DNA from 3 places in the Micromonospora sp. RB23 genome. Region 1 is predicted to be linked to each of the others. Evidence: riboswitches for the same ligand, from Rfam matches in the RefSeq annotation. Region 1 holds a riboswitch; each other region holds the start of a gene.
The links. Region 1 has a riboswitch for cobalamin ahead of ACTFTM_RS02710 (ABC transporter substrate-binding protein). Riboswitches for the same ligand answer to the same signal wherever they lie in the genome.
Positions count from the first base shown of each region.

Region 1 (3,242 bases):
GCTGGAACCGCTGGCACCGCCACCGAGCGCCGAGCGCGGCGCGGGCGAAGTGGGCACGCTGGCCTTCCCGCCCGCCGACTCCAACTACCACGACTACGCGGAACTGACCGCCGTCGTGAACCAGGCCGTCGCCGACCATCCGGCCATCGCCCGCAAGATCAGCATTGGTACGTCGTACGAGGGCCGCGACCTGATGGCCGTGAAGATCTCCGACAACGTCGGCACCGACGAGAACGAGCCGGAGATCCTGTTCAACGCCCAGCAGCACGCCCGCGAGCACCTGACCGTCGAGATGGCGATCTACCTGCTCAACCTCTTCACCGACAGCTACGGCAGCGACTCCCGGATCACCAACATCGTCAACAGCCGGGAGATCTGGATCGTGCCGACGGTGAACCCGGACGGCAGCGAGTACGACATCGCCACCGGGTCGTACCGGTCCTGGCGCAAGAACCGCCAGCCGAACAGCGGCTCGTCCAACGTCGGCACCGACCTGAACCGCAACTGGTCCTACCAGTGGGGCTGCTGCGGTGGCTCGTCCGGCACCACCTCGTCGGAGACGTACCGCGGGCCTTCGGCGTTCTCCGCGCCGGAGACGCAGGCGCTGCGCAACTTCGTGAACAGCCGCGTCGTCGGTGGCGTCCAGCAGATCAAGGCGAACATCGACTTCCACACGTACTCGCAGCTGGTGCTCTGGCCCTTCGGCTACACCACCGCGAACAACCCGTCCGGAATGAGCGCGGACCAGTACAACACCTTCGCCACCATCGGTCAGCAGATGGCGGCCACCAACAGCTACACCCCGGAGCAGTCCAGCGACCTCTACATCGCCGACGGCACCAGCATCGACTGGATGTGGGCCACCCACGGCATCTGGGCGTACACCTTTGAGATGTACCCGGGCTCCTCCTCCGGTGGCGGCTTCTACCCGCCCGACGAGGTGATCCCCGCGCAGACCACCCGCAACCGGGAGGCCGTGCTGATGCTCAGCGAGTACGCGGACTGCCCGTACCGCGCCATCGGCAAGCAGTCGCAGTACTGCGGAGGTGGCGGCGGCACCACGGTCTGGTCGGACACCTTCGAGACCGCCACGGGTTGGACGATCAACCCGTCCGGCACAGACACCGCGACGCTCGGGGCGTTCGAGCGGGGCGCCGCCCAGGCGACCAACTCCTCCGGGGCGAAGCAGCTCACCCCGTACGCCGGCTCGAACGACCTGGTCACCGGCCGGCTCGCCGGGTCGGCTGCCGGTGACTACGACGTCGACGGCGGCGTGACCAGCGCCCGGTCCCCGGCGGTGACCCTGCCGTCGTCCGGCACGCTGACCCTCTCACTGGCCTGGTACCTGGCGCACGGCTCGAACGCCTCGTCGGCCGACTACCTGCGGGTGAGCGTGGTGCACAGCGGCGGCACCACGGCGCTGCTCACCCAGGCCGGCGCGGCCAGCAACCGTGACGGGAGCTGGGCGGTGGCGAACCTCAACCTCAGCCCGTACGCCGGGCAGTCCGTCCGCATCCTCATCGAGGCGGCGGACGCCTCCGGCGCGAGCCTGGTAGAGGCGGCTGTGGACAACATCACCATCACCGCCTCCTGAGCGGGTGGGGCCCCGTACCGCCCCTGCGGGGCCCCACCACCTGCCGCTGAGCCTGCGCTACGGTCTTAGCGACCACTCCGCAGCGAAGCCGGTGTGAAACCGGCGCTGTCCCGCAACTGTGATGCCCCGCCCGACGGTGGGGACGAGCCAGGTCGCCTGCGGAGGGGTCGCGACACGCGCTCTCGAGGAAGGGCGCCTCGTGGGCGGGCGTACCGAAGTCCTGTCGGCGAAGCACCACACTCCTCGGCCGACAGGAGGCCCCCATGTTCAGACGTACCCCTCGGCTCTTCGCCGCGACCCTCGCGGTCGCCGCGCTCGCCCTCGGCGCCTGCGCCGAGAAGACCGACGACAAGCCGGCCGCCGGCACCGCCGCCGCCAGCTACCCGGTGACGGTCGGCCCGCTCACCCTCGACAAGCGTCCCGAGAAGATCGTCTCGCTGTCACCCAGCGCCACCGAGATGCTCTTCGCGATCGGCGCCGGCTCGCAGGTCAGCGCCGTCGACGACCAGTCCAACTACCCCGCCGAGGCCCCCAAGACCGACCTGTCCGGCTTCCAGCCGAACGCCGAGGCGATCGCCGGTAAGAACCCGGACCTGGTGGTGCTCTCCAACGACACCAACAAGATCGTCGACCAGCTCGGCAAGCTGAAGATCCCGGTGTACCTGACCCCGGCGGCGACCACGCTCGACGACTCGTACCGGCAGATCACCGACCTGGGCACCCTGACCGGGCACGCGGACCAGGCCGCCGACGTCGCCAAGCGGATGAAGGACGACATCGCCAAGCTGGTCAAGGACCTCCCGCAGCGCGCCGAGAAGCTCACCTACTACCACGAGCTGGGCCCGGAGCTGTACAGCGCGACCAGCAAGACATTCATCGGCTCGATCTACAGCCTCGTCGGCCTGACCAACATCGCCGACCCGGCCGACGCCGACGGCAAGAACGGCGGCTACCCGCAGCTGTCCCAGGAGGTCATCGTCAAGGCCGACCCGGACTTCGTCTTCCTGGCCGACTCCAAGTGCTGCCAGCAGAACGCCGACTCGGTCAAGGCCCGCAGCGGCTGGGCCGGCCTCACCGCCGTGAAGAACAACCAGGTCGTCACGTTGGACGACGACATCGCCTCCCGCTGGGGCCCGCGAATCGTCGACCTGCTCCGGACGATCATCGACGCGGTCGCCAAGGTGCCCGCGTGACCGTGATCCGTCGGTGACCGGAACGTCGCAGATGACCGCTGGAACACCCGCCACCCGGCCGGCCGGTACGCCTCGCGCGTCCCGGCCCGCCGGGCTGCGTACGCGCTGGCTGGTCGTCGGTGTCCTCGCGGTGCTCGTCGCGCTCGTCGCCGGGGTGTCGCTCGGGCCGGTCAGCCTGCCCCCGGGCAGCGTCGCCGCCGAACTGCTCAACCTGATCCCCGGCGTGCACCTCGACAGCGGACTGACCGAGCGGGAAATCGCCATCGTCACCGAACTGCGGCTGCCCCGGGTCGTGCTGGGCCTGCTCGTCGGCGGTCTGCTGGCCCTCGCCGGTGGCTGCTACCAGGGCGTCTTCCGCAACCCGCTGGCCGACCCGTTCCTGCTCGGGGTGGCCGCCGGCGCGGGACTCGCGGTCACCGCGGTGATCGCCCTCGGCGGCGTCGGTCGGCAGGGCG
Region 1 covers NZ_CM132111.1:588,737-591,978, forward strand. Annotated here, with positions in the region: gene ACTFTM_RS02705 (M14 family zinc carboxypeptidase) at 1-1,594, shown strand, start outside; cobalamin riboswitch at 1,632-1,772, shown strand; gene ACTFTM_RS02710 (ABC transporter substrate-binding protein) at 1,858-2,787, shown strand; gene ACTFTM_RS02715 (FecCD family ABC transporter permease) at 2,819-3,242, shown strand, end outside.

Region 2 (3,242 bases), 2.4 Mb from region 1:
TCCTTGAAGGTCATCCAGCCGTTGCCGGTCTGGGCCAGGGTCCGCATCATCTTCCCGTACAGCTCGCGGGCCGGCAGCTGCCGCACGTAGCGGCCCTGCGCCTCGGCGGCCCGGTACGCGGCGTCGAACCGCTCGCCCCACAGGTCCGGCAGCTCGGGCACCTCGTCGGGGTCGAACAGGGACCACATCTCGTCCGCCTCGACCCGGCGCATGAACTCGTCCGGAATCCAGTTGGCGAGGTTGAGGTTGTGCGTACGCCGGGCGTCCTCGCCGGTGTTGTCCCGCAGCTGGAGGAACTCCTCGATGTCCGGGTGCCACGGCTCTAGGTACACGCAGGCCGCGCCCTTGCGCCGGCCGCCCTGGTTGACCGCCGCGACGCTCGCGTCCAGCGTGCGCAGCCACGGCACGATGCCGTTGGACTGCCCGTTCGTGCCGCGGATCAGCGCGCCCCGGGACCGGACCCGGGAGTACGCGATGCCGATGCCACCGGCGAACTTGGACAGACTGGCGACCTGCGCGTAGCGCGCGTAGATCGAGTCCAGCTCGTCGCGCGGCGAGTCCACGAGGTAGCACGAGGACATCTGCGTGTGCCGCGTGCCGGAGTTGAACAGGGTCGGCGAGCTGGGCAGATAGGCGAGGCTGGACATCAGCCGGTAGAAGTCGACCGCCTCGTCCGGCGTACGGGACAGGCCGCAGGCCACCCGCAGCAGCCAGTACTGCGGGGTTTCCAGCACGAGGCGGCTCGTCGGGTGGCGCAGCAGATACCTGTCGTAGACGGTGCGCAGGCCGAAGTACTCGAACCGACGGTCGCCGTCGGTGTCGACGGCGTCGTCGAGCACGCGGGAGTGCGCGGCGACGAACGCGGCGGTGTCGTCACCGATCAGGCCCTCGGCGTGACCGGTCCGGATCGCCGCGCTGAACGAGTCGATGCCCTGCCGGCGCACCTCCCGGTCCACATGGGTGGCCAGTAGCCGGGCGGCGAGGCGCGAGTACTGCGGCTCCGCCCCGATCATCTCGGCCGCGGTCTGGATGGTCAGCGCGGCCAGCTCGGCCGTCGTCGCGCCGTCGTACAGGCCGCTGATCGTGCGGGTCGCCACCCGAAGCGGGTCGACGTCGGGCAGGTCGTCGGCCCACCGCTCGACCGCCCGGACGAGCCTGTGCACGTCCACGGCCTCGACGCCGCCGTCGCCCGTACGCACCCGCACGGCGATCGGGCGGGGGGCCGCACCGCTGACCGGGACCACCTCGGTGACTGTCACCACTTGCTCCTCGCGAGTTCGGAGACCTCCAGGGGCCCTCGGACACGACGAGACCGACACCGTCGGACCCACCGCCCGCACGGCGTGGGTCGACTGGCGTCGGCCGTCCCACGCGGCCTCGGACCACCGCGCGCCCGGGTTCGGGTACGCGGCGCGCTGGCAGGTCTTCGGACTCGCGGGCACACCCGGGCATGCCCGGTCACCTACTGGCCGTCGCTTCCCAGGCCGGTGGCCCAGTGCCGATGACGGCGGTCGTTCCCACTCACCGCTGCGGGGCAGTCCCGGATTTCCACCGGGTTCCCTCTTGCCTCGACCACTCGTGGTGAGCGGCCGAACCAGCTGCGGTCGACACCATATATAGGGGCGAGCGCGTTTGTCACACCCCACATGTCGGGCTCGGGCGTGTCGCGGCCCGCGGTGACGGCCCTCGTCGATCGGCGGTGGACCGAACGGCGGGCGGTGCCGCACCGGCAGTCGTCATCGGCTTGACCGACCGAATCGGCACCGATACGGTCGACCCACTATCTGCGGCGACGCGAGGGAAGCCGGTGAGAATCCGGCGCGGTCGCGCCACTGTGAGCGGCCCCCAGCCTGGGGGTCGCGAGCCAGGACGCTCGGTCGTCCGCAGCCTTGCGATGGGGACGCGTCATCCCCGAGGAGGTTCGTCTACGCATGTCCAGCTCCACGTCCAGCCAGCCGCTGGCGCACCCCGCTGTCCCGACCCGTCTTCTGTGGACGGTGCTGGCAACCGTCGCCGCGCTCGCCCTGCTGACCTACCTCGTCGCCTTCGACCAGGGGGCGGTCTCGCGCAGCGGGATGTACCTGCACGAATTGATGCACGACGGCCGGCACCTGCTGGGCGTCCCGTGCCACTGAGCGGCGCCGGCGCCGCACCCACGTTCGTCACGGTCCTGCTGCGCGGGCTGCTCGCCGGCCTGGTCGCCGGCCTGCTCGCCGGGACGTTCGCCTACGTCGTCGGCGAACCGCACGTCGAGGCCGCCATCGCCATCGAGGAGGCGGCCACGCAGGCCGAGCCCGCCACGGACGGGCACCAGCACGACGAGGCCACCGCCGACGGGCACCAGCACGACGAGGACGCCCTGGTCAGCCGGAACGGCCAACGCGGCGGCCTGTTCCTGGCCACCGGCCTGTTCGGGGCCGCGATGGGCGGGCTGCTGGCCAGCGCGTACGTCCTGCTGGGTCGTCGGCGGCGGACCGTCGACGACGGGAGGTCCGGGCTGCTGCTCGCCGGTGGCGCGCTGCTCGGCGCGGTGATCGTGCCGTTCCTCAAGTACCCGCCGAATCCCCCGGCCGTCGGCGATCCGTCCACCATCGACCAGCGCACCGTCACCTACCTGCTGATGGTGGTGCTCGGCCTGGCCGCGGTCTGGTCCGGTTCGCTGGGCTACCGGTCGGTGGGCGAGCAGGCGCCGGTGTGGCTGCGGGCCAGCGCCGCGGTCGGCGGTTTTCTGCTGGTCACCGTCGTGTCGTACGTGGTGCTGCCATCGTTCCAGGAGGTCCCCGGTGACTTCCCGGCGACGCTGCTGTGGAGCTTCCGGCTCGCCTCGCTCGGCACCCAGACGGTGCTGTGGACCGGGATCGGCCTGCTCTTCGCCGCCCTGATGCACCGCCAGCGCGTGGTCGCCGACGCACGACTGGCCGGGTGAGCGTCACCCGCCTGCGGCTCGTTGCCCACGGTCACACCGCTGGCCTGCGACAGGCCCGGTTCGGCGGCAACGACAGCCTGGACGAGGGCGGCCGACGCGCCGCCCTCGTCCGGTCCCCCGCTGACGCCGGCCGACGGGCAGGCGACACCGTGGCGTGCCTGTCCAGCCCCGCTGCGGCGGCCGTCGAGACCGCCGAGGTCCTCGGCCTCGCGCCCACCGTCGAGGCGGCCCTGGCCGACTGCGACTACGGCGACTGGACCGGCCGGCCCCTCGCGGAGATCGCGGCGGAGCGGCCCGACGCGCTGCGCGAGTGGCT
Region 2 covers NZ_CM132111.1:2,972,459-2,975,700, reverse strand. Annotated here, with positions in the region: gene ACTFTM_RS13580 (ribonucleoside-diphosphate reductase subunit alpha) at 1-1,211, opposite strand, end outside; cobalamin riboswitch at 1,401-1,614, opposite strand; cobalamin riboswitch at 1,757-1,896, shown strand; gene ACTFTM_RS13575 (CbtB domain-containing protein) at 1,932-2,135, shown strand; gene ACTFTM_RS13570 (CbtA family protein) at 2,126-2,926, shown strand; gene ACTFTM_RS13565 (histidine phosphatase family protein) at 2,923-3,242, shown strand, end outside.
Region 2: linked by a shared signal. The riboswitch ahead of ACTFTM_RS13580 (ribonucleoside-diphosphate reductase subunit alpha) and the one ahead of ACTFTM_RS02710 (ABC transporter substrate-binding protein) in region 1 are both predicted to bind cobalamin.

Region 3 (3,242 bases), 3.1 Mb from region 1:
ATCTGCGCCCGGACGGTCGGCGCCTTGGCCGGGTCGAGCGCCTGCACGGTGGCGTACTCGTCCAGCAGTTGCTCCAGTTTGGCCAGGTCGCCGTACGTCTCGGCGCGGGCCATCGGCGGCACCAGGTGGTCGACGACCACGGCGTGCGCCCGCCGCTTGGCCTGGGTGCCCTCACCGGGGTCGTTGACGATGAACGGGTAGACCAGCGGCAGGTCCTCCAGGACGGCGTCGGGCGCGCAGTCGGCGGCCAGGCCGAGGCCCTTGCCGGGTAGCCACTCCAGGGTGCCGTGCTTGCCCAGGTGCACCACGGCGTCCGCGCCGAAGCCGCCGTCCGCGACGGGCGCGGCGAGCCAGCGGTACGCGGCCAGGTAGTGGTGGCTCGGCGGCAGATCCGGGTCGTGGTAGATGGCGATCGGGTTCTCCCCGAAACCACGCGGCGGCTGGATGAGCAGCACCACGTTGCCGAAGCGCAGCCCGGCCAGCACGATGTCGCCGCCCTCGGTGTACAGCTCGCCGGGCGGCTCTCCCCAGTGCTCCCGCATCCGCTCGCGCAGCTCGACCGGAATCTGCTCGAACCACCGCCGGTACGTCTGCCCGGGCACCCGCGCCTCGGCGGCGGCCAACTGCTCCGGCGTCAGCCACTCCACGTCGTGACCACCGGCGGCGATCAACGCGTGGATCAGCGCGTCACCGTCGGTGGGCGGCGGGGCGTCGCCCAGGTCGTAGCCGGCCTCGGCGAGCGCGGCGAAGAGCCGGACCGCCGAGGCCGGGGTGTCCAGCCCGACGGCGTTGCCGACCCGGGAGTGCTTGGTGGGGTACGAGCTGAGCACCACGGCGAGACGCTTGTCGGCGTTCGGCACGTACCGCAGGCGGGCGTGGCGCACCGCGATCCCGGCGACCCGGGCGGCCCGCTCGGGGTCGGCCGCGTACACCGAGAGACCGTCGGCGTCGACCTGCTTGAACGAGAACGGCACGGTGACGATCCGGCCGTCGAATTCGGGGATGGCCACCTGCATCGCGGCGTCCAACGGGGACAGTCCGGCGTCGCTGCCGGCCCACTGCTCGCGCGTGCTGGTGAGGCAGAGCGCCTGGATGACCGGCACGTCCAGGGCGGCGAGCGCGCCGACGTCCCAAGCGTCCTCGTCGCCGCCGGAGGAGGCGTCCGCCGCGACCGCGCCGCCGGCCGCGAGGACGGTGACCAGCAACGCGTCGCAGCGGGCGAAGAGGCCGAGCGGGCCGGCGCCGGTGGTCAACCCGCGCAGCGAGCCGCAGAAGATCGGCAGTGGGTTGCCGCCCGCCGCGCGGACCGCCTCGGCCAGCACGTCGACGAACGCCGTGTTACCGGCCAGGGCGTGTGCCCGGTAGAAGACGATCCCGATGGTGGGCCGGTCCGGTTCGGCGGAATGCACGCCGTGCACGCCGTACGCCGGGGTCGGCATGGGCGGGGCGAACCCCTCGCCGGTGAGCAGGACCGTGTCGGAGAGGAACCGGGCCAGCTCCCCCAGGTTGTCCGGCCCACCCTCGACCAGGTACGCGAGGGCCTGGGCGACGACCCCGGCCGGCACCGTGGAGACCGCCATCAGCTCCGCGTCGGGCACCGCCTCACCGCCGAGGACGACCGTGGGCACGCCGCTGGCGAGCACCGCGGCGAGGCCGTCCGGCCACGCCTGCCGACCGCCGAGCAGGCGTACGACGGCGAGGTCGACCCCGTCGAGCAGGGCGGGCACCTCGTCGGCCGCCACGCGGGCGGGGTTGGCGAGTCGGTAGTCGGCGGCGCTGGCACGGGCGGCCAGCAGGTCGGTGTCGGCGGTGGAGAGCAGCAGAATGCGCACGGCAGGCTCCGGACGGTAACGTCGGCGCGCTCGCGGAAGCGACTCGGCGACGACGTGCGGGTGGGCGCGGGGTTCAGCGGGCACCGCGACCCGGACCGCTCACCGGCGCGGGGCCGGTGGCGACGGGTGGCGTGGCGCGAACCTCAGCGGGGAACGGAGTCGATGCCGGTCGCGGCGACAGCACGGCCGCGGTACGCAGGACGGCAGCGGCCGTCGATGATGGAGACGCGAAGCGTCATCGGGTCCTCCTCGGGTGTCCACGCCCTGGGGTACGTCCCGACGGCCGAAGTATCCTGGCTTCCGGATCGACGCTCTCCCCCGGCCTTCCAACCGCAGACACACGGCCGTGACTCGCGAGGGGGGATCACTCCCCGGTGACAGTGGCGGGACCGCGTCGGATTCGCACCGACTTCCTTCACTGCCGTCAGGCCGCGAATGCTGCCACACCCCGGCGCCGCCGGTCAACGCGTCGCGGGCTGCCAAGGTGGTTCGTCGACGGCGGAAGACCTCATGGTTGGGCAGTGTGTGCGCGGCCCCTTTGGAGCTGATGTCGTAGACGATTCATCCAGAACCCGACCCGTCGCAGCCGTGGACGGCTCAGCGGGCGCGGCGCTCCGGGTGTGCCCGATTCCACACCCGCATCCGTTCCGGGTAGCCGGTGCGGGCCGCCTCGTACAGCGGCACCGCGTGCCGGCGGGCGATGTCGCCCGCGGCACGGGGTGTGCCGGTGCGGCGGCGGATCCACTCCCCGTCGTGGGCGATCGCGACCACCGTGGTGTCGGTGGCGGTCGTCTCCGGTTCCAGGTAGAACTCCACGCCCCGCCGACTGGCGACGAACGCCTCCAGCGCGGCGAGGTCGTCCCGGGTCGCCTCGCGGTCCAGCTTGGTAGGGGTCGCCTCGGCGCCCCGTGACCGCCGGTTGAACCAGCCCATGTCCAGCCCCTCTCCTTCAACGCCCACCCCCAGTTCAGCACCGATTCCTGGCAATACGCTGGACGGCCAGGGTTATCTAGGGTTATTCACCTTTTTGCCTGATCACCGCCGGAGAGTCGGGCCAGGCACGTGACGAAGTTTGTCCTCAACTGTGTAGTCGTCTCATAGCTGTGTCGAGGTAGACCCAGAGGGCGCCCCCGACCGTTTTCCGGCCCGAGGTGCGGCCCGGAGACGACAGATCAGTCTCAGGAGGGATGGGTTGGGCGACCTCTCCGGACGACTACGGGACCGGTACGGATGTCGATCGGTGCCCATTTGGGGGTAGCGGCCGTTGCGGGCAGGGGCTGAGATGAGGCTACCGATTGTCGAAGAGTTGATCACAGGATGTGAAGCATCGGCATGGACTCGACTGCATGTTGTGTCGTCATGGTGCTCATCATCGGCGGTGTCGTGGGGTACGTCGCGTGGACTCGGGCC
Region 3 covers NZ_CM132111.1:3,714,668-3,717,909, forward strand. Annotated here, with positions in the region: gene cobN (cobaltochelatase subunit CobN) at 1-1,832, opposite strand, end outside; cobalamin riboswitch at 2,097-2,273, opposite strand; gene ACTFTM_RS17200 (hypothetical protein) at 2,430-2,765, opposite strand; gene ACTFTM_RS17205 (hypothetical protein) at 3,192-3,242, shown strand, end outside.
Region 3: linked by a shared signal. The riboswitch ahead of cobN (cobaltochelatase subunit CobN) and the one ahead of ACTFTM_RS02710 (ABC transporter substrate-binding protein) in region 1 are both predicted to bind cobalamin.